DNA from 2 places in the Blautia sp. MCC283 genome. Region 1 is predicted to be linked to the other one. Evidence: riboswitches for the same ligand, from Rfam matches in the RefSeq annotation. Region 1 holds a riboswitch; the other holds the start of a gene.
What was found. A riboswitch is a leader RNA that binds a small molecule or an ion and turns the genes downstream of it on or off. The one in region 1 is predicted to bind FMN.
Positions count from the first base shown of each region.

Region 2: another riboswitch for FMN. It lies ahead of GPK81_RS13855 (ECF transporter S component); the one in region 1 lies ahead of ribD (bifunctional diaminohydroxyphosphoribosylaminopyrimidine deaminase/5-amino-6-(5-phosphoribosylamino)uracil reductase RibD).

Region 1 covers NZ_WQQB01000025.1:27,136-37,561, forward strand. The annotation lists gene tsf (translation elongation factor Ts) at 1-557, shown strand, start outside; gene GPK81_RS08400 (hypothetical protein) at 863-1,129, shown strand; FMN riboswitch at 1,319-1,433, shown strand; gene ribD (bifunctional diaminohydroxyphosphoribosylaminopyrimidine deaminase/5-amino-6-(5-phosphoribosylamino)uracil reductase RibD) at 1,706-2,833, shown strand; gene ribE (riboflavin synthase) at 2,815-3,468, shown strand; gene GPK81_RS08415 (bifunctional 3,4-dihydroxy-2-butanone-4-phosphate synthase/GTP cyclohydrolase II) at 3,487-4,704, shown strand; gene ribH (6,7-dimethyl-8-ribityllumazine synthase) at 4,734-5,207, shown strand; gene GPK81_RS08425 (HAD family hydrolase) at 5,223-5,873, shown strand; gene GPK81_RS08430 (tetratricopeptide repeat-containing glycosyltransferase family 2 protein) at 5,978-7,057, shown strand; gene GPK81_RS08435 (collagen-like protein) at 7,180-7,911, shown strand; gene GPK81_RS08440 (MATE family efflux transporter) at 8,038-9,420, shown strand; gene fliB (flagellin lysine-N-methylase) at 9,561-10,426, shown strand, end outside.
Region 2 covers NZ_WQQB01000045.1:260,594-271,019, reverse strand. The annotation lists gene GPK81_RS13880 (ribokinase) at 1-602, shown strand, start outside; gene panD (aspartate 1-decarboxylase) at 970-1,362, shown strand; gene panC (pantoate--beta-alanine ligase) at 1,486-2,325, shown strand; gene GPK81_RS13865 (bile acid:sodium symporter family protein) at 2,329-3,330, shown strand; gene thiC (phosphomethylpyrimidine synthase ThiC) at 3,806-5,110, shown strand; FMN riboswitch at 5,175-5,292, shown strand; gene GPK81_RS13855 (ECF transporter S component) at 5,424-6,059, shown strand; gene GPK81_RS13850 (MATE family efflux transporter) at 6,326-7,714, opposite strand; gene GPK81_RS13845 (NUDIX hydrolase) at 7,898-8,509, shown strand; gene GPK81_RS13840 (hypothetical protein) at 9,003-9,524, opposite strand; gene GPK81_RS13835 (SAM-dependent methyltransferase) at 9,872-10,426, shown strand, end outside.

The sequences.
Region 1 (10,426 bases):
CTCTTGCAGCTCAGATCGCAGTAATCGGCGAGAACATGAACATCCGTAGATTTGCTCAGGTTGAGGAGCAGAACGGATTCATCGCTTCCTACACACATATGGGTGGAAAGATCGGCGTTCTTGTAGACGTTGAGACAGATGTTGTTAACGATGCTGTTAAAGAGATGGCTAAGAACGTAGCTATGCAGATCGCAGCTCTGAAACCGCAGTACACAAGCGACAAGGAAGTAAGCGCTGACTACATCGAGCATGAGAAAGAGATCCTTATGGCTCAGATCCAGAACGATCCGAAGGAGTCCCAGAAACCGGCTAAGGTTATCGAGGGAATGATCACAGGACGTATCAAGAAAGAGCTTAAAGAGATCTGCCTTCTTGACCAGACATACGTAAAAGCAGAGGACGGAAAACAGTCCGTTGCCAAATACGTAGAGCAGGTAGCAAAAGAGAACGGCGCTAAGATCCAGATTAAAGGCTTCGTTCGCTACGAGACAGGCGATGGTCTTGAGAAGAAAGAAGAGAACTTCGCTGAGGAAGTTGCAAAACAGATGGGTAAATAATCCATTAACTTAAGTTTTCATTATATTATTTTAATAAGTCTGAATTTAAGTATTTAAAAACCTTGAAAGCCGATGGTGTAGATTGATAACAGTCAAAGCCATCGGTTTTCTTTATCCAAATATCTTGGACACTCTGTCAAATATATTCTCTGGTTCTTCCAGCCACATCAAAATAAGTATGCTCATGCATTGACAGAGATAATCGATACTTTCAAAACGCCTAAATGTCACGGCCTGCGCCTGTTTCCGCTTATAATTCCTCACTATTTGTGCCGCCAGCCAAAGGCGGCGGAATGGAGATTTTTATGAAATATACCCAGGATAATGGAAAAATTAAATTATGTGAAACTGATAATATGGATCATCTCGTGCGGTTAACACAAGCGTTGAATGAAAATAATATTCTTTACGAAACGAGATTGAAAAAAAGAACATTTATCAATAATCTTTTTTTCTTGATTTTTTATCATACTTTTGCATCGGGAATTGATCATAAGAATGAAACAACATGTATTTATGTACTAGAAAAAGATTTTGCTGCTGCCCAAAAAGCAATAGTAAACTGCAGATAAAAAAATTCATCTTCCAAGGCACAGGCTCTGTGTGCTGGCCATCGGTCATTGCCTGCGTGCCTGTTTGTCAACCAAAGCCTGAGAATAGTAATACGACGATTGCCTGCCAGTAATTAATATTCCGCATGGAATGAGTAAAATAAAAATTCCGCTTTACAAATAACAGATAAAGTATTAAAATAAACAAAAAGATATCTTCAGGGCAGGGTGTGATTCCCTACCGGCGGTAGAGCCCGCGAGCCGAAAGGCATGATCCGGTGAGATTCCGGAGCCGACAGTACAGTCTGGATGGAAGAAGATGATAGTACAGTTGATTTTTGTATGAATGAATGTAGTATCAGAGCTCTGAGATGGTGATCCATTTCAGAGCTTTTTATGTAGGAAATCAGACATTCATTTATCGATCAGATGTAACAGATCAATTCCACCCTGCAGATATTTCTGCAGGATTTTTTTGTATCTGGTACATCGTTTTCGAAATAAATATACCACTCACTTGTCTGTGAATCCGATTGCACAGGGCTAAAAGCCTCGGCCTACCAGGCAAAGAACAGGAATAAGAAAGAAGGAATAAAAATGACGGATCAGGAATATATGCTTCGAGCGATCCAGCTGGCTAAAAAAGGAGAAGGCTGGACGAATCCCAATCCGATGGTAGGGGCAGTGATCGTAAAAGACGGAAGGATCATCGGGGAAGGCTATCATAAAAAGTATGGAGAACTTCATGCAGAACGTAATGCTATTGCTTCTCTTACAGAATCAGCAGAAGGTGCGGTGATTTATGTTACGCTTGAGCCTTGCTGTCATCATGGAAAAACACCTCCATGTACGGAAGCGATCATTGAACAGAAGATAAGAAAAGTGGTGATCGGTTCCCGGGATCCGAATCCGAAAGTGGCGGGAAAAGGTGTACAGATGTTAAGGGAAGCCGGTGTAACAGTAGTTGAAGATTTTATGAGAGAAGAATGTGATCAGCTGAATCCGGTGTTTTTTCATTATATTACTATGAAGACTCCTTATGTAGTGATGAAGTATGCCATGACACTGGATGGGAAGATCGCAACGAAGACAGGAGCATCAAAATGGATCACCGGAGAAGCGGCACGAAAAGAAGTACAGCATATGCGGCATCAGTACATGGGAATTATGGCAGGCATTGGAACTGTGCTTGCAGATGATCCGATGTTAAACGTCCGGGTAGAAGGATGGAAAAGTCCTGTCAGGATTGTGTGCGACAGTAAGCTCAGGATCCCGCCGGACAGTCAGATCGTAAAAAGTGCGGAAAAGTACCGGACGATCGTGGCTTATGCAGATCAGAAAAATACAGAAGAAAAAATAAAAATATTACATACCATGGGAGTTGAGACCATTTACTGTCCGGATGAAAAGAATCAGATAGACCTTAAGAAGCTGATGACAGATCTTGGAAGCAAAGGCATTGACAGTATTCTCCTGGAAGGAGGCGGTACGTTAAATGACAGTGCCCTGCGAGCCGGAATTGTAAAGGAAGTACAGGCTTTTGTGGCACCAAAGCTGTTTGGCGGTGTGGCCGGGAAGACACCGGTAGAAGGTATCGGAGTTGAATTCCCGTCTGAAGCAGTGGAACTGAAATATACAGATATCTGCCAGATTGGTGAGGACATCCGGATAAGATGTCAGGTGTGTGAGAAAAAACAGGAGGAATCATGTTTACAGGAATCGTAGAAGAGAAAGGAAAAGTCCGTTATATACAGCTGACAGGAGAATCAGGGATCCTGGCAGTGAAAGCCCGGAAGGTCCTGGAAGGAACAAGGATCGGTGACAGTATTGCGGTGAATGGTGTGTGTCTGACAGTTACGTCGATCCAGCCGGACGGATTTACCGCCGATGTGATGGCAGAGACTATCAGAAGAAGCAGTCTTGGAAGCTGCAAGGCCGGAAGCCAGGTAAACCTGGAACGTGCAATGGCTGCAGACGGCAGGTTCGGAGGACACATAGTAAGCGGCCATATTGATGGGACTGGCGTGATACGTTCCATGCTCCGGGAAGAAAATGCCATCTGGGTATCGATTGAGACATCGCCACAGATTTTGCATCTGATCGTGGAAAAAGGATCCGTTTGTATTGATGGGATCAGCCTGACGGTTGCAAGGATTGATGAAGCTGGTTTTCAGGTGTCGGTCATTCCACATACAGGAGAAGAAACCACCCTTTTGGAAAAGGTGCCGGGGGATCTGGTTAATCTGGAAAATGATGTGATCGGAAAATATGTAGAAAAACTGCTTGGCATCAGAAAAAATGAAGAAGAGAAAAAAGAATCCGGAATTACGATGGAGTTTCTTGAAGAATTCGGGTTTTAAAACAGGAGGATATACAGTATGTCACAAAATTATCAGTACAACACAATTGAAGAGGCACTCAGGGATCTTAAGAAAGGAAAAATAGTTCTGGTCACAGATGATCCGGACAGAGAAAATGAGGGAGATCTGATATGTGCGGCAGAGTTTGCAACCCGGAAAAATATTAATTTCATGGCGACCTATGCAAAGGGTCTTATCTGTACACCGATGAGTGCGGAACTTGCGGCGAGATTGAACTTTCCTCCGATGGTTGCTGAGAACACGGACAATCACAGTACAGCATTTACCGTGGCAGTGGATCACGTAGATACAACCACCGGTATCTCTGCGGCAGAACGCTCCTATACCATTATGAAGTGTGTGGATGATCAGTCAAAACCGGAGGATTTCAGAAGACCGGGACATGTATTTCCGCTTATTTCCAGAAAAGGCGGGGTTCTGGTACGGAATGGCCATACGGAGGCAACAACAGATCTTATGAGACTTGCCGGATTGAAGGAATGCGGCGTGTGCTGTGAAGTTATGAAAGAAGATGGCACTATGATGCGTACATCACAGCTATGGGAAATGGCAAAAGAGCATAACCTTACATTTATTACGATCCGTGATCTGCAGGATTATATAAGAATACATGAAAAGCATGTAAAGGAGGAAGCAGCTGCAAACCTCCCAACGCAGTACGGTGATTTTAAAATGTATGGCTATATCAATGACATTACAGGAGAACATCATCTGGCACTGGTAAAAGGTGATATAGGAGATGGTGAGGATGTGCTTTGCCGTGTACATTCGGAGTGTCTGACAGGAGATGCATTCGGATCGCTTAGATGTGACTGCGGCCTGCAGCTGCAGACAGCGATGCGCCAGGTAGAGGCGGAAGGCAGAGGGATCATTCTGTATATGAGACAGGAAGGCAGAGGAATCGGACTGATCAACAAGATCAAAGCTTATGCGCTTCAGGAACAGGGATACGATACCGTGGAGGCTAATGTGAAGTTAGGGTTTGCACCGGATCTCAGAGAGTACTGGGTCGGGGCACAGATACTGTCAGACCTTGGTGTGAAATCATTAAGATTACTGACCAATAACCCGGATAAAGTCTATGGGCTTGGTGAATTCGGGCTGAAGATCAATGAGAGAGTACCTCTGGAGATTCCGGTACAAAAATATGACCGGAAATATATGAAAACGAAGCAGGAAAAGATGGGTCATATTTTTAAGGAAATAAATTTATAAAAAACAGCAAATAGCAGGAGGAAGAAAAAATGAGACAGATCAATTTAGTAGAAGGAAAAGTAGTAGCACCGGAGGGAATGAAAGTTGGTATCGTTGCAGCGAGATTCAATGAGATCATTGTGAATAAATTATTGGGAGGGGCAGTCGACGGACTGGTAAGACATGGAGTAGGAGAAGAGAATATTACTGCAGCATGGGTGCCGGGAGCATTTGAGATCCCGCTTACAGCACAAAAAATGGCACAGTCAGGAAAATATGATGCAGTTATCTGCGTGGGAGCTGTCATCCGTGGAGATACTTCACATTATGATCTGGTGTGCAATGAATCTGCCAAGGGGATCGCACAGGTTGAACTTGCAACAGGGATCCCGGTCTTATTCGGAGTGATCACGACTGAGAATATCGAGCAGGCTATTGCGCGTGCAGGAAGCAAAGCGGGAAATAAAGGCTATGACTGTGCGTTATCTGCGATCGAGATGGTCAATCTGATGAAGCAGCTCTAAAAGACAGGAAAATAAATGATGACAAAAACAATCATATTCGATTATGATGGAACGATCCATCATACCATTGGAATCTATGAACCGGCATTTCGTGAAACCTATCAGTGGCTGACAGAACAGAAGGCTGCAGAAGAACGGGAGATAGGCTCGGCGGAAATTGCCGGCTGGCTGGGATTTAACAGTAAGGAGATGTGGAATACATTTTTGCCGGAGCTGGATCAGAGCTATAAAGAGCAGGCGAGCAGGATGGTAGGAGAACTGATGGTCAGACAGATCAGGAAGCATAAGGCAGTGTGGTACCCGGGAGCAGAGGAGATGCTTACAGCCTTGAAGAACCGGGGATATCATCTTGTGATCTTAAGTAACTGTAAAGCTTCTTATCGTGAGGCGCACTGGAAGGAATTTGGGATGGAACGATGGTTCGATCATTTTTATGACTGCGAATCGTATGGATTCCGTCCAAAGACAGAAATTGTGCAGGAAATCATCCGGGAATATACAGGCCCTTATCTGGTGGTCGGAGACAGGAGGCAGGATCTGGAATGTGCCAGAGCCTGCAAAAGCCCATTTATAGGATGTCTGTATGGATATGGTGAGAGCGGGGAGCTGAACGGAGCAGATCGTCTTGCAGAACATATAGAGGATATACCACAGTTGGTGATATGAGGATGAGTTCAGCTTTATCCGAAAGTAGAAGCTGTACACTGACAGAAGGCATAGGACTGACGGGAACGGCATAAATATTATAAAAATCCGAAGGATCCTGAAATATGATTTCCCTCAGTCTATGTATGATCGTAAAAAATGAAGAAGCAGTTCTTGAGAGGATCTTGAAGCCGGTTTCTCAGATGATGGATGCGATCCTGATTGCAGATACCGGTTCTTCAGACAGAACAAAAGAGATCGCGGAGCAGTATACGTCGCAGGTGTTTGATTTTCCCTGGTGTGATGATTTTTCTGCTCCGCGTAATTTTCTTCTGGAAAAAGTCCGCACCGATTACTGGATGTGGCTGGATGCGGATGATGTCCTGGATGAAGAAAATCTGGAAAAACTGAAGAGTCTTAAAGAAACTCTGGATCCCGGAACAGATGTTGTAATGATGGAATATGCGGCAGGGTTTGACCAGAGCGGGAGAACAACATTTTCTTATTTTCGGGAGCGGATAATGAAAACATCCAGAAATTTCAGATGGAATGGGGCAGTTCATGAAACTGTGATTCCGGAGGGAAATATCATTTATTCAGATGTGGTGATCTGGCACCGGAAATGTGGAAAAGGTGATCCGGACCGTAATCTCCGCATTTATGAAAAAATGCTGGCAGGAGGAGAAAAGCTGGAACCCAGACATCAGCTTTATTATGGGAGAGAACTGTATTATCATCAGCGATATCCGGAGGCAGAGGCTGTGTTGGTGGAGTTCCTGAAAAATCCGTCCGGATGGCTGGAAAATAAGATCGATGCCTGTTTTGTACTTGGACAGTGCTACCGGAAAATGGGAGAGAAAAAGTCCGCACTGGAAGCTTTTTTGTACAGTCTGACTATGGATGTGCCGAGGGCGGAAATCTGCTGTGAGGTCGGTAAGATCTTTCTGGAAAGAGAGCTGCCCAGACAGGCTGCCTACTGGTACGGGCAGGCGCTTACTGTGCCTTCAGATAAGAAAAAGGGTGGATTTTTTATGGCTGAGTATCATGGGTTTGTGCCATATATGCAGCTTTGCGTTTGTTATGATAAAATGGGATGCCCGGAGCAGGCATTCTTTTTTCATAAGAAAGCAATGGAGCTGAAGCCGGAAGATTCGGGAGTATTGTATGACCAGAAATATTTCCGGGAAAAATATGGTCTGGCATAAAAAGAAAGACATATTTATTATATTTTCCTGGCAGGGTACAGGCTTGCGGGGATCCTATGCACAGGTAAAAGCTGTTGTCATATACTGTAGGGAAAGTTATTTTCCTATGAGGTGATCGAAGAATGCTGTTCAGGCATCGAAAACGTAAGGAAATGGAAATGCAGCAGGACAGTCATGAGGATTTGTCCTGTATGTCCTGTTATGGAAATCATAGTTCCTGTGGATGTGACAGATGTGGAACAAGAGGCTGCCCAGGCCCTGTGGGACCTACAGGACCAACCGGCCCCAGAGGCTGTCCGGGAGTCCCTGGCCCTATGGGCCCGCAGGGGCCGCAGGGGGAACCGGGAATACAGGGATATACGGGAGCCACGGGTCCGGCAGGAGCAACAGGTCCAGCCGGAGTCATCGGTCCGACGGGAGCAACAGGAGCCACGGGTCCGGCAGGAGTAACAGGTCCGACGGGAGCAACGGGAGCCACGGGTCCAGCGGGAGCAATGGGTCCGACGGGAGCCACCGGTCCGGCAGGAGTAATGGGTCCGGCAGGAGCAACAGGGGCAACAGGAGCAACAGGAGCCACGGGTCCGGCGGGAGTCATCGGTCCGGCTGGAACAACGGGAGCCACCGGTCCGGTGGGAGCAACAGGTCCGGCTGGTGCAATCGGAGCCACTGGCCCAGCGGGAGCAATCGGCCCAACAGGAGCCACGGGTCCAGCAGGAGCAGCCGGAGCCACCGGTCCTGCCGGAACAGTAACCCCGGCAGCTGCTGTTGGAAATGCAACAACGGTAGATGATATTGTGGAGGATTTTAATGCACTTCTTGCAAACCTTCGTGATGCAGGACTCCTGGAAAGATAGTGAAATGATAAACACACGTTACTGTGCGGCTGCGTATTTTATGCAGCCGCTGCATATTCTCCATGAAAATATTTCATTGTAGCTTTTCGACGAAAGGTGCTATAATATTTTTATGTAAGTATGATTATGGGGGATGAAATCGTGAAAAAAAACAAGTATGAGATCGATATGTGCAGTGGGTCGATCATGGACAAGCTGATCTCGTTTTCACTGCCGCTGATGCTGTCCGGTATTCTGCAGCTGATGTTCAATGCGGTGGATATCGTGGTTGTGGGAAGGTTCAGCGGAAGTGAGGCATTGGCTGCAGTAGGTTCCACCACTGCGCTGATCAATGTGTTTACCAACCTTTTTATCGGGATCTCTCTTGGTGCCAATGTGCTGGCAGCCAGATTTTATGCTGCCGGTAAGGATGAAGAAATGTCAGAAACAGTACATACATCGATCTTACTGGCTCTGGTCAGCGGGGTCATCATGGCATTTCTGGGAGTGCTCTTTGCCAGGATCTGCCTGGAACTGATGGATACACCGGACGATGTGATCGATCTTTCTACTCTTTATATGCGTATTTATTTCCTGGGAATGCCGTTTTTTATGCTGTATAACTATGGTGCGGCGATCCTGCGTGCTGTGGGAGATACCAAGCGGCCGCTGGTCTTTCTGATCATTTCCGGCTGTGCCAATGCGCTTTTGAATCTGTTTTTCGTGATCGTGTGTCATTTAAGCGTGGCCGGTGTGGGAATCGGAACGGTGATCTCTCAGCTGATCTCCTGCATTCTTGTCCTTCGGTGTCTGTATCAGACAGAGGGAAGCTATCAGCTGCGTTTTTCAAAACTGTCCATAAAGGGAGAGTACCTGAAGCAGATCTTCCAGGTGGGACTGCCTGCCGGGATTCAGAGTACAGTGATCAATTTTTCCAATGTACTTCTTCAGTCTTCTGTAAACTCCTTTGGTTCCATTGCTATGGCAGGATATACAGCAGCCAATAATATTTTTGGATTTCTGTATGTGTCCGTGAATTCGGTTACCCAGGCATGTATGAGTTTTACCAGCCAGAATTACGGTGTTCGGAAACCGAAACGTATGGACCGGGTGCTGGTGGATTGTCTGATCCTGTCCTTTGTGGTGTCCTTTGCCATGGGATGTGGAGCATATTTCTTTGGCCCGCAGCTTCTGAAAATCTATACGGAAGATCCGGAGGTTATCCAGTGCGGAATGGAGATCCTTGCCTATACCACAGTTACTTATTTCCTCTGCGGACAGATGGATCTGTTTCCGGGAGCACTGCGTGGAATGGGACGCTCCGGTGTGCCGATGATCCTGTCTATTATCGGAACGGTCGGCCTTCGAATTGTGTGGATCTTCGGAATCTTCCCGGTTCACAGATCATTGAAAGTACTGTTTATTTCCTATCCGGCATCCTGGATCATTACGATCATCATGCAGGTGACCTGTTTCTGGTTTGTAAGGCGGAAGGTGCACAGACAACTTTTGGGAGAGAATGCAGAATAAAAACGAATACACAGAATATCAGAGAAAGCGGATAGAATTCCGCTTTTCTGTGTTTATGGGGAAAAATAAAACATGTCAGCTCATGTCCATTTTGCAAACAGGAGACATTGGAGCTGAAAAATAAAGAATATGGAGGAAACATGGAATTATTAAAACCTGATTATTACGACGAATTTACCTGTATTGCAGACAAATGCACCATCAGCTGCTGCAGGGAATGGAAGATCAACATAGATGATGAAACCTACAGAAACTGGAAAACCATCCAGCCGCCGTCAGAGGTGCCCGGACACAGAAGCTGCCTGCAGGCCTATACCATGAAAAAGGACGGCAGCCGGATCATGAAGATGACGGAAGAGCACGACTGTCCTTTCCTGGCAAAGAACAGACTGTGCTATCTGGTAAGTGCTTATGGGGATTCGATGCTTTCAGAGACCTGCCAGATTTTTCCAAGGGAGATCCATGAATTTCAGGATCATAAGGAAGCGACCATGATGCCCTGTTGCCCGGCTGTCCTGGACATCTGGAAGGAGAAGAAAAGAATCGCTTTTCCGGAAACTCCAAAAGAAAAGGAACAGCCGCTTTTTCTTGTGCGCCGGAAGGTTATGGATCTTATAATGGATCCTGAAAAAACACCGGAGGAAACCCTTCTTGAAAGTTTTTATGTTCTGAAGGAACTTCACCGGAACACGCCGCTTACCACAGAGCTTGTGGAAGATTATTTTTCAGAGAAGACAATTCACCAGCTGGAAAGAGCTATCAGCGAGATAGACCTGCCTGTTCTGGATACTATGGACGAATGCAATGAACTTTTGCAGGATCTGGCTGTAAATTACTGGAAAGAAGGACTTTACCGGAAGTATCTGGAGCCGGTGACGGAGTTGGCGGAGGAATTATCGGAAGAGTATGAGGAAGAGGAAATGACGGAAGCCTGGGAGGATTTTTACCGGGAACTTCGTGCATATGAAAATCTTTTCCGAAGCTTTCTTACCAACGAAGTATATTC
Region 2 (10,426 bases), on a different contig from region 1:
ACCGTATTATTGTCAGTGCGGGAACAAACCGTATGTATACAGAAGAATATATCAAAAATGTGCTGGAAAAGGCAGAAGCCGGAGATTTTGTGCTTTTGCAGAATGAGATCAATATGGTTGGGGAAATTATCCGACTCAGTCATGAAAAAGGCTGCAGAGTTGTTTTTAATGCATCGCCGATTCCCGGGAAGCCGGAGGAACTTCCTCTGGAACTGGTGGATATCTTTATGGTAAATGAACTGGAGGCAGCAGCTCTGGCAGGGACTTCCACAGAAGGGGATTTCCGGGATATTCTGAAAGCACTTCAAAAGAAGTATCCAAAGGCAGCCATTGTTATGACACTTGGAAAAGAAGGGGTTTTCTACGGATATAAAGAAGAATTTTATTCCCATCCGATATTTAAAGTAAATGCTGTAGATACAACTGCGGCAGGAGACACTTTCTGCGGATATTTCCTGGCAGCACTCTGTGCGGAAAAATCAGTGGAAACAGCGTTGAGAGAAGCATCGGCAGCTTCCGCGATGGCAGTTTCGGCCAAAGGTGCGGCACCTTCCATTCCGGTACACAGTGCGGTGGAAGAATGGCTTTGTGGCAGATCATAGCAGCAGTTTTTATTGACAAACCAGTGCCACAATGCCATAATACCCCACAGAGATAGTATTTGGACTCAAAACTATACTCTGGCTGAAATCACTGGAATCTTATATAAATAACCAGCCGGAACCCGGGAAACGGGAACGGACGGATATATGAAAATTATAAAAGATACGAGCCTGTATCGATGATAACGAAGGTGTTACAACAGTTATGGAATTTTGAGAAACTGTTGAAGATCATGCTTTTCGTGTACAAAAAACAGGACTCAATATACAGGGAATCAATCAGAAGCGTTTCAGGGTCGAAGTGTATCCTGGAGCGCCTTTTTTGTGTCACAGAAAATCATTCCCTGCAGGAAAGGACTTATATAAGATGACAATAGAGATGTTAAAAGGAAAGATCCACAGAGCAACCGTTGTCCAGGCGGAACTGGATTATGTGGGAAGTATCACTGTGGATGAAGAATTGCTGGAAGCTGCCGGAATACTGGAATATGAAAAAGTTCAGATCGTAGATGTGAATAACGGCAGCCGTTTCGAGACATACACCATCTGCGGAGAACGCGGAAGCGGTATGATCTGCCTGAACGGAGCAGCAGCAAGATGCGTAAGCACCGGTGACAAGATCATCATCATGGCTTATGCAGGGTACGATCCGGAGGAAGCACGTACCCACAAGCCTGCAGTTGTATTTGTAGATGAAGAGAATAAGATCAGCAGAGTGACCAATTATGAAAAACACGGACTGCTGAAAGATATGGCCTGACAGAATTTTGTAACAGAAGAAATCAAGACACATACAGAAGTAAGACGAAGGTGAATTCAGAAAAGAGGCTATCTCGAAATCTATAAGGAAAACCGGTTCAGAACCGAGAAAGAGGAGAGAACAATGCAGGTAACAAAAACAGTAGAAGAAACAAGAAAACAGATTAAAGCGTGGAAAAAAGAAGGAAAAACAGTAGGTCTTGTGCCAACCATGGGATTTCTCCATGAAGGACATGCAAGCCTGATCAGAAAGTGCAGAGAGCAGAACGATATCGTAGTAGTATCGGATTTTGTCAATCCAACACAGTTTGGACCGACGGAAGATCTGGAAGCCTATCCGAGAGACTTTGAGCGTGACAGCAAACTCTGCGAAAGCCTGGGAGCAGACCTGATCTTCTGCCCGGAACCTTCCGAGATGTATCACGATCCCCACGCATTTGTAAGCATAGACACCCTGTCTGAAACACTCTGTGGAAAAACACGCCCGATCCATTTCAAAGGTGTATGCACGGTTGTGACCAAACTGTTCCACATTGTGGCACCGGACAGAGCATATTTCGGACAAAAAGACGCGCAGCAGCTGGCGATCATCCGCAAGATGGTGCGTGACTTAAACTTCGACATTGAGATCGTAGGTTGCCCGATCATCCGTGAGGAGGACGGACTTGCAAAATCCTCCAGAAATACATATTTAAGCCAGGAGGAAAGAAAAGCAGCACTCTGCCTGTCAAAAGCAGTAAAACTGGGACAGGAAACCATTCACACAGGAATCGCCGCAGAAGAACTTCTGGGAAAAATGAGAGCAGTAATCGAAGCAGAGCCTCTTGCAAAAATTGATTACGTTTCCATGGTAGACGCACTTACCATGCAGCCGGTTGAAAAAGCAGACCGGGATGTTCTCGTAGCAATGGCTGTTTACATCGGAAAAACAAGACTGATCGATAACTTCAGCTACGAGGTATAATATATGGAAAAAATCTTAAAAAAAATCGGAACCATCAGCAGCTTTGCATCCAGATATATAGGGATCATTATCATCGTTTTCTCCTGCCTGGCATTTTTCTGGCGGGATAGATTTGCCTGGATGACGAATTATACGTCGGTATTTCTGGGCGTGATCATGTTTGGAATGGGACTTACAATACGGATGGAAGACTTCCGGGCTATTTTTTCCAGACCCAAGGAAGTGGTGATCGGTGCGGTGGCTCAGTATACCATTATGCCGGTGATCGCCTGGCTGCTGTGCAAAGTGATGAACCTTCCGGCAGATCTGGCCCTGGGAGTGATCCTGGTAGGTTGCTGCCCGGGAGGAACGGCCAGCAACGTAATTACTTATATCGCAGGAGGAGATGTGGCACTTTCTGTGGGAATGACCATTGTTTCCACACTGGCAGCGCCACTGATGACGCCGTTTCTTGTGTATGTTCTGGCAGGCGCCTGGGTAGAAGTCTCTTTCTGGGCGATGGTACTTTCTGTGGTAAAAGTAATTCTGGTCCCGGTCCTTCTGGGAGTCTTTCTCCGAAGTCTTGCGGGAGAACATGTGGATAAGGTATCGGATGTTATGCCGCTGGTATCGGTTGTGGCTATTGTCATGATCATTGGAGGGATCGTGGCAGTAAATGCAGAAAAGATCGTAAGCTGCGGAGTTCTGGTGCTTGGAGTAGTGGCGATCCACAATTTCTGTGGTATGATGCTGGGATTTCTGGCTGCAAAAATCTTCCATGTGGAGTATTCCAGAACAACTGCTATAGCTATAGAGGTAGGCATGCAGAACAGTGGCCTTGCTGTCTCACTGGTAGCAGCTAATTTTGCAGCCAATCCGCTTGCAACACTTCCGGGCGCGATCTTCAGTGTATGGCACAATATTGCGGGTTCCATTTTTGCGGGGATCCGCCGTGCAGGTGCAGAAAACCTTGCAGAGCTTGACCGGATCAGGGAAATCGACTGCTGTAATTGCGAAAAGCAATAAGCAGTGAATGCGGATTGCGGATATCCTCCTGACGGGGAACAGCAAAGCTGTGGAAGAATGTCTGTAAAGAAAGATCGGGGGGAGTTTGAGAGATAAAATGGCAGATTATGTCGAAAGAAAAAGTCATAAAATGCAGAATTGTGGTTTACAAATTTTAGCCGGTATACTATAATAACCACATGGACGAACAAACGTCCCCAACATATGAAAACCGGGGGGCCCGCTGAAGCGAGCTGAGAGTAGACTGTAAATGTCTTGACCCATAACCTGATTTGGATAATGCCAACGTAGGGACATATGCACGAAGGATTCTTAAAGACACAGAAGATCAGAGAGTACAGAAGAGATCAGAAGTACAGAAGATTTTCATTAAGTACGTAAGATTAAGAGCCGGTTGCCGTGATGCGTATGCGTTGCAGCAGCCGGTTTTTTGTTGTATAAACACAAAGAATTTATGGAAGGAGATTTTTTTTACATGAGAAATTACAGTACACAGATGGAGGCAGCCCGTAAAGGCATCATCACACCTGAGCTTGAGATCGTAGCTAAGAAGGAACGCATGACAACAGAGGAACTGCTTCCGCTGGTAGCCTCCGGTAAGGTGGCGATCTGTGCAAATAAAAATCACAAATGTATCGATCCGGAGGGCGTAGGTTCCATGCTCCGCACCAAGATCAATGTAAACCTTGGTGTATCCAGAGACTGCAAGGACTACGATGTAGAGATGCAGAAAGTAATGGAAGCTGTAAACATGGGCGCCCATGCTATCATGGATCTTTCTTCCCACGGAAATACCATTCCGTTCCGACGCAAGCTGACATCCGAGTGTCCGGCAATGATCGGAACCGTTCCGGTTTATGATTCCGTTATCCACTATCAGAGAGATCTTGATACGCTGACAGCTAAAGATTTTATCGATGTAGTAAGACTCCATGCACAGGATGGTGTTGATTTCGTAACTCTTCACTGCGGAATCACAAGAAAGACGATCGATCAGATCCGTAACCATAAGAGAAAAATGAATATCGTTTCCAGAGGAGGTTCCCTTGTATTTGCATGGATGTGCATGACCGGTGAGGAGAATCCGTTCTACGAATACTATGACGAGATCCTGGATATCTGCCGTGAGTACGATGTGACGATTTCTCTTGGAGATGCCTGCCGTCCGGGATGTCTTGCGGATGCTACAGATGTATGCCAGATCGAGGAACTTGTACGTCTTGGTGAGCTGACCAAACGTGCCTGGGAAAAAGATGTCCAGGTTATGGTTGAGGGACCGGGACATGTGCCGCTCGATCAGGTTGAGGCTAATATGAAAGTGCAGCAGTCTATCTGTCAGGGTGCACCGTTCTATGTATTAGGACCGATCGTAACAGATGTTGCACCGGGATATGATCACATCACATCTGCAATTGGCGGCGCGGTAGCTGCCATGTCCGGAGCCGCATTCCTCTGCTATGTGACACCGGCAGAGCATCTTGCACTTCCGAACCTTGAGGATGTAAAACAGGGAATCATGGCCTCCAAGATCGCTGCTCATGCGGCAGATATTGCCAAGGGTGTCCGTGGGGCCCGTGAGATCGATGACAAGATGGCAGATGCCAGAAGAAAGCTCGACTGGGAGGCACAGTGGGAGTGTGCCATGGATCCGGAAACAGCGAAACGTATCTGGAACGAACGTAAGCCGGAACATGAAGATACCTGCTCCATGTGTGGTAAATTCTGCGCAGTACGAAGCATGAACAAGGCACTTGCAGGAGAGCATATCGATATCCTGTAAGGAAAAGCGAAAAATTAAGGCTTGTAATTGAAAAAAGAGTGAGTTATAATGAACTCATAAAAGAAAATTTCTTCGGGGCAGGGTGCAATTCCCTACCGGCGGTATAGTCCGCGACCCGCTTCGGCGGCTGATCTGGTGAAATTCCGGAACCGACAGTAAAGTCTGGATGAGAGAAGAACGCGCAGTATTTCATGAACGTGCTCAGTGCCCCGGGAAGAAGTTCCCGGGGCTTTTTATGTGAGGAAATATTTTTTCGCATAAAGATTTCTTGTAGAAATTTTCTTTGAATATTTCTAAAGAAGGAGAGAGAATTATGAGTGAACAGGTATTGCAGAGAGGAAATGCCGTGGAAAGGAGCAGAACAAGGACCATCGCGCAGGTAGCCATGCTTGGTGCTGTGGCAGGAGTATTAATGAATCTTGAGTTTCCGATCCCGTTTCTTGCACCGTCTTTTTATCAGCTTGATTTTTCCGAGGTACCGGTTATGGTAGGAACCTTCGCTATGGGACCTGTGGCAGGTATCCTGATCGAACTTGTGAAGATTCTCGTACATCTTGTGACTAAGGGGACCATGACTGCCGGTGTTGGTGATGTTGCCAATTTCCTGTTTGGATGTGCCTATGTGGTACCGGCCGGACTGATCTACCGTTTCCATCACAAGAAGAGCAGAGCACATGCTGTTGCAGGCATGGCAGTGGGTACAGTTCTGACAGCAATTCTTGCATGTTTTGTTAATGCTTTTGTACTGCTTCCGGCTTACGGTAAGGCTTTTGGAATGCCGATCGAGACATTTATCCAGATGGGAAGTGCGGTACACAGCTCCGTAAACGGACTGCTTACTTTTGCGCTGCTGATCATTGCGCCGTTTAATATCTTTAAATATGCACTGACATCCCTGATCGTATTTGTAATTTATAAGAAGATCCGTGTTGTACTGAAGGGTGACTGATCGTAAGCAGTTATCGGAAGATGACAGAGAAGATCAGGAAATAATGTCTTCGGATGAATATCTGAGGATGTGAAAAATGCCATGTAATATATTGCCGATGGGCAGTAAATTACATGGCATTTTTTATGTTATAGGAAATTACTCCGTAATGTTCCTATAACATAAAAAAGCCCTCCGGGCAGGATCGCACTGCGACGGAGAGGAATAATGTCGCTGAAGCGACCCGTCGCAGGCGGAGAATCCTGCAAGCAGGATTCTTTCTTGTGTCAGGCGTTTTGTTCTGCAGCTTTCATGACTCCAAGCTCACGTCTGGCAAAAACAACGGCCAGCACAAATGCAGAGGTATCTGCAATTGGTCCTGCGTACATGACGCCATCGATTCCGAAGAAGACCGGGAAGATGACAATCAGAGGCAGCAGAAAGAGCACCTGCCTTGTGAGGGACATAATCACACCAAGCCTAGCTTTTCCAATGGAGGTAAAAAATCCGGCAGACATAGGCTGGATCCCGTTGGCAAAGGTCATCAGCATGAAGATCCGGAGATATTTTTCCGCAAACTGAAAGTACAGGTCGCTTCCGTTTCCGAAAATGCTTACGATCTGGTGAGGGAAGAACTGGAAACAGATAAAAAATACGGTTGCGATCACAGTACATAAGGCCACGGAATAACGGTATGTCTGACGTACACGGCTGTATTTTTCGGCACCGTAGTTAAAGCCCCAGATGGGCTGGGAACCCTGAGAGATTCCGATGCAGATGGCCATAAATACCTGGTTGACTTTGGAAATGATCCCTGCACAGGCGATAGGAATGTCACTTCCGTAAGCGGAGAGCGCACCGTAATGGCGAAGTGTATTGTTCATGACGATCTGCACTGCGGCGATAGCGATCTGATTGATACAGGATGCCATTCCAAGGGAAAAAATAGCGGACAGGTTGCGGGTTTTCGGGATCAGCATGGAACGGTCCAGATACATGTTCCGGAGTCGGGCAAAGTAAAAAATAATCAAGAGTCCGGATACAACCTGACCGATCACCGTTGCCCAGGCTGCACCTTTGATGCCCCAGCCGAATCCGAAGATGAAAAGTGGGTCCAGTATGGTATTGATGATGGCGCCGGCCAGGATACAGGTCATGGAATATGTGGGACTGCGGTCTGCGCGGATCAGGTGATTGCCGCCGGTGCTTAAAACGTAAAAGGGCAGGCCGATAGCGGTGATTCCCATGTAATCAATGGCATAGGGCATAACATCTGCGGTTCCGCCGAAAAAATGGAGCAGTGGTTTCAGGAACAGAAGGACGATGACAGTGAGGATCCCGCCTGAGATCACCAGTGAGGAGAGGCCGGTTCCTGCAATGGAGCTGGCTTTTTTTTCGTTTCCTGCGCCCATTTCCAGGTTGTAATTGGAGGCGCTTCCGATTCCCAGGAGCAGTGCGGCTGCAGTGGATATGATGGTTACAGGAAATGCGATGTTTGTGGCCGCGTTTCCAAGCATTCCTACGCCCTGGCCGATGAAGATCTGGTCAACGATGTTGTAGAGTGCGCTGACCAGCATGCTGATGATGGCGGGAATGGCGAATTTGGCGATCAGGCTGCCTATGGGGGCGGTTCCCAGAGGGTTTTCGGCCTGGGCAGTGGTGGTCTGGTTTTTCAATGGGGTTTCCTTCTTTCTTGTTTTTTGTTTATGGGAGTTACTGGTGATGGTTGAAGTTTGAATTTTATAGTGGGTAATTATTATAACATTATTGTGGAGGGTGTGTAAGTATAAAAAATTGACCTTTGGTTTTGGATGGGATAAAATGTTTTTAGAAAAAATTTTCGGGAAGGAGCTTTTCAGATGGGTAAGATCAACAGTGTGAAAAAACTTACAGATAATAAGTTTGTGAATCTTTATGGGGTGGATGCGACCAGTGTACATGATACGCCGGTTTCTTATTTTGTGGCCTCCAGGGCGAAGTGTGTGGAGGATTTGAAGCTTTCTACGGGGGAGAATCATCCGGATGGGGTGATCATTTACAGTGTTTATGGAGAGAAGCGGGATAAGGTTGTGCTGATCCGTCAGTATCGGTATACGATCGGCGGATATATTTATGAGTTTCCGGCGGGGCTTGTGGAGTCTGGGGAGGATTTCCATGAGGGTGCTGTGCGTGAGATGTTTGAGGAGACCGGGTTGAAGCTGGAGCCGATCAAGGTTGCGGAGGCTTTTGAGAAGCCTTATTTTACAACGATCGGGATGACGGATGAATCCTGTGCTACGGTTTATGGGTATGCCAGTGGTGAGGTTAGTAAGGCTGCTCAGGAGGATAGTGAGGAGATTGAGGTTGTGATCGCTGACAGAGATGAGGTACGAAGAATCCTGAAGGAAGAGAGAGTTGCTATTATGTGTGCTTATATGTTGATGCATTTTTTGAAGGATGAGGAGCCGTTTGGGTTTCTTGGGGAGATTTAAGTGAGATGGAATAACTGACGGACGCCATGGAGGGGCTTCTTTCCAGGCGGGGGCTTCGTCGGGGGCTGGCTTCTAAGGTGCCGGAATTCTGCTAAAACCGCTTCAAAAATTCTCGAACTCGCGTCTGAAGCCGCTCAAACAGCGAGATTTTTTGAAGCAACGCAGAATTCCGCCACCTAAGAATCAGCTCCCCTCCTGCAGGGTCAGCCTGGAAAGAAGCCCCTCCATGGCTGTGCGTTCAGTGCGGTTGGATTAAATCTCGGGGGCGTGTTGGTAGTGTGGCGGTCGACGGGAGTTGGATGAGCCGTCAGCGCTGCGCTGGACGGCTGGGAGGAAAGGCTGAGTTTCCTTGTGTGGTTTGCTGGGAGGTTGAGAGCCATCGGCGCTGCGCTGGATGGCTGGGAGGGAAGAGTGAGAGTTGTCGGTGTTGCGCTGGATGGCGGAGTAAAAGGGGAATCTGCGGTTTGCGGATTCCCCTTTTGTGATTAAGAGATTAAAGTTCTGTGAGTTTGCCCAGGTCTTTGTTGTATTTGCAGTATTTGCCGTTTTCGGAGATGAATGGCTGGTAGGTGTCGGTTCGGGTGTCCTTGATGTAGACGATTCCTGTGGCGATCATCTCTACCAGGGAGAAGCGTTTGCTTAAGCTGGAGATCCAGCGGTAGGTCTTCTGATTGCCGTCATCTGCCATGAGGAGGTTGTAGCCGCCAGGACAGGCCTCCAGGGTGAAGTAGACCTTCTGGGCCCGGATGGAGGTGTTGAATACCTGACCGGTGATGTAGGTGGAGAAGTTGTTTTCTACAAATTGGCGGAAGGTGTAGAGATCGTAGATCACGCCGGTGGTCTCATCTTTGATCTTGTCGCCGCGTTCGATGCGGGCTTTCAGGAGCTTGAGGACTTCGATGGTCCAATTGATGAAGGAGATGCTGCTGTAGGTCATGCTTTCCTGAAGTTGATCGACCAGCTGTTTTGACAGGATGTTGGATTTTGATGCTTCATTAAAAAGTTCTTCGTTCATAAGGTTCCCTCCAGTGTTGGATTTTTATATGGTTTTCGCTCTTTTTTTGTATCTTTTATTATAAGTCTGAATTATATATAAAGCAATAAAAAATGCGTAAAATACAAAGATGATTATCGGGAAATGATATATAATTGACGATTATGTTTTGAAAATATCAGTGCTTTTGAGGGCTGGGTTAAATGTGGACTTTAAATATCGAGTTAATTTGGATAACTATAAATAATTATAAGGAAGAGTTTTACCAAATATTCTCATTTTATTGATAAAATTTTGTTGTATATCTCCCTTGACATAAAGCCTTCCTCCGGGTGTATCATATGCAGTGTTAAAGGAGGTAGACTATTATGTTTGAGACATTACAGGAAAAGACAGAAGAGAAAGCAATGGTGCAGTTCCTTGAACGCTTTACAGATTATCCATTTCTGGTAAAGTTCAAGAATTCCGAGTATCATATCGGAGAGGGTGAACCTACATTTACGGTGAATTTTAAGAAAGCGATTCCTCTTGCAGATCTGATGAAAAGTACGTCCCTTGCGCTGGGCGAGGCGTATATGAGAGGGGATCTGGATATTGAGGGAAATCTTTATGAGGCACTGGATCATTTTCTGGGACAGATGGGGAAATTTTCTACCAATGAGTCTGCTCTGAAGAAGATCATGTTCAGCTCAACATCCAAGAAAAACCAGGAAAAGGAAGTAACCAGCCATTATGATATTGGCAATGATTTTTATAAATTATGGTTGGATGAGACGATGAGTTATTCCTGTGGATACTTTATTCATGAAGATGATACATTGTATCAGGCACAGGTAAATAAAGTTGATTATATTCTTAAGAAATTACATCTGGAAGAAGGCATGAGCCTTCTGGATATTGGCTGTGGCTGGGGTTTTCTGCTG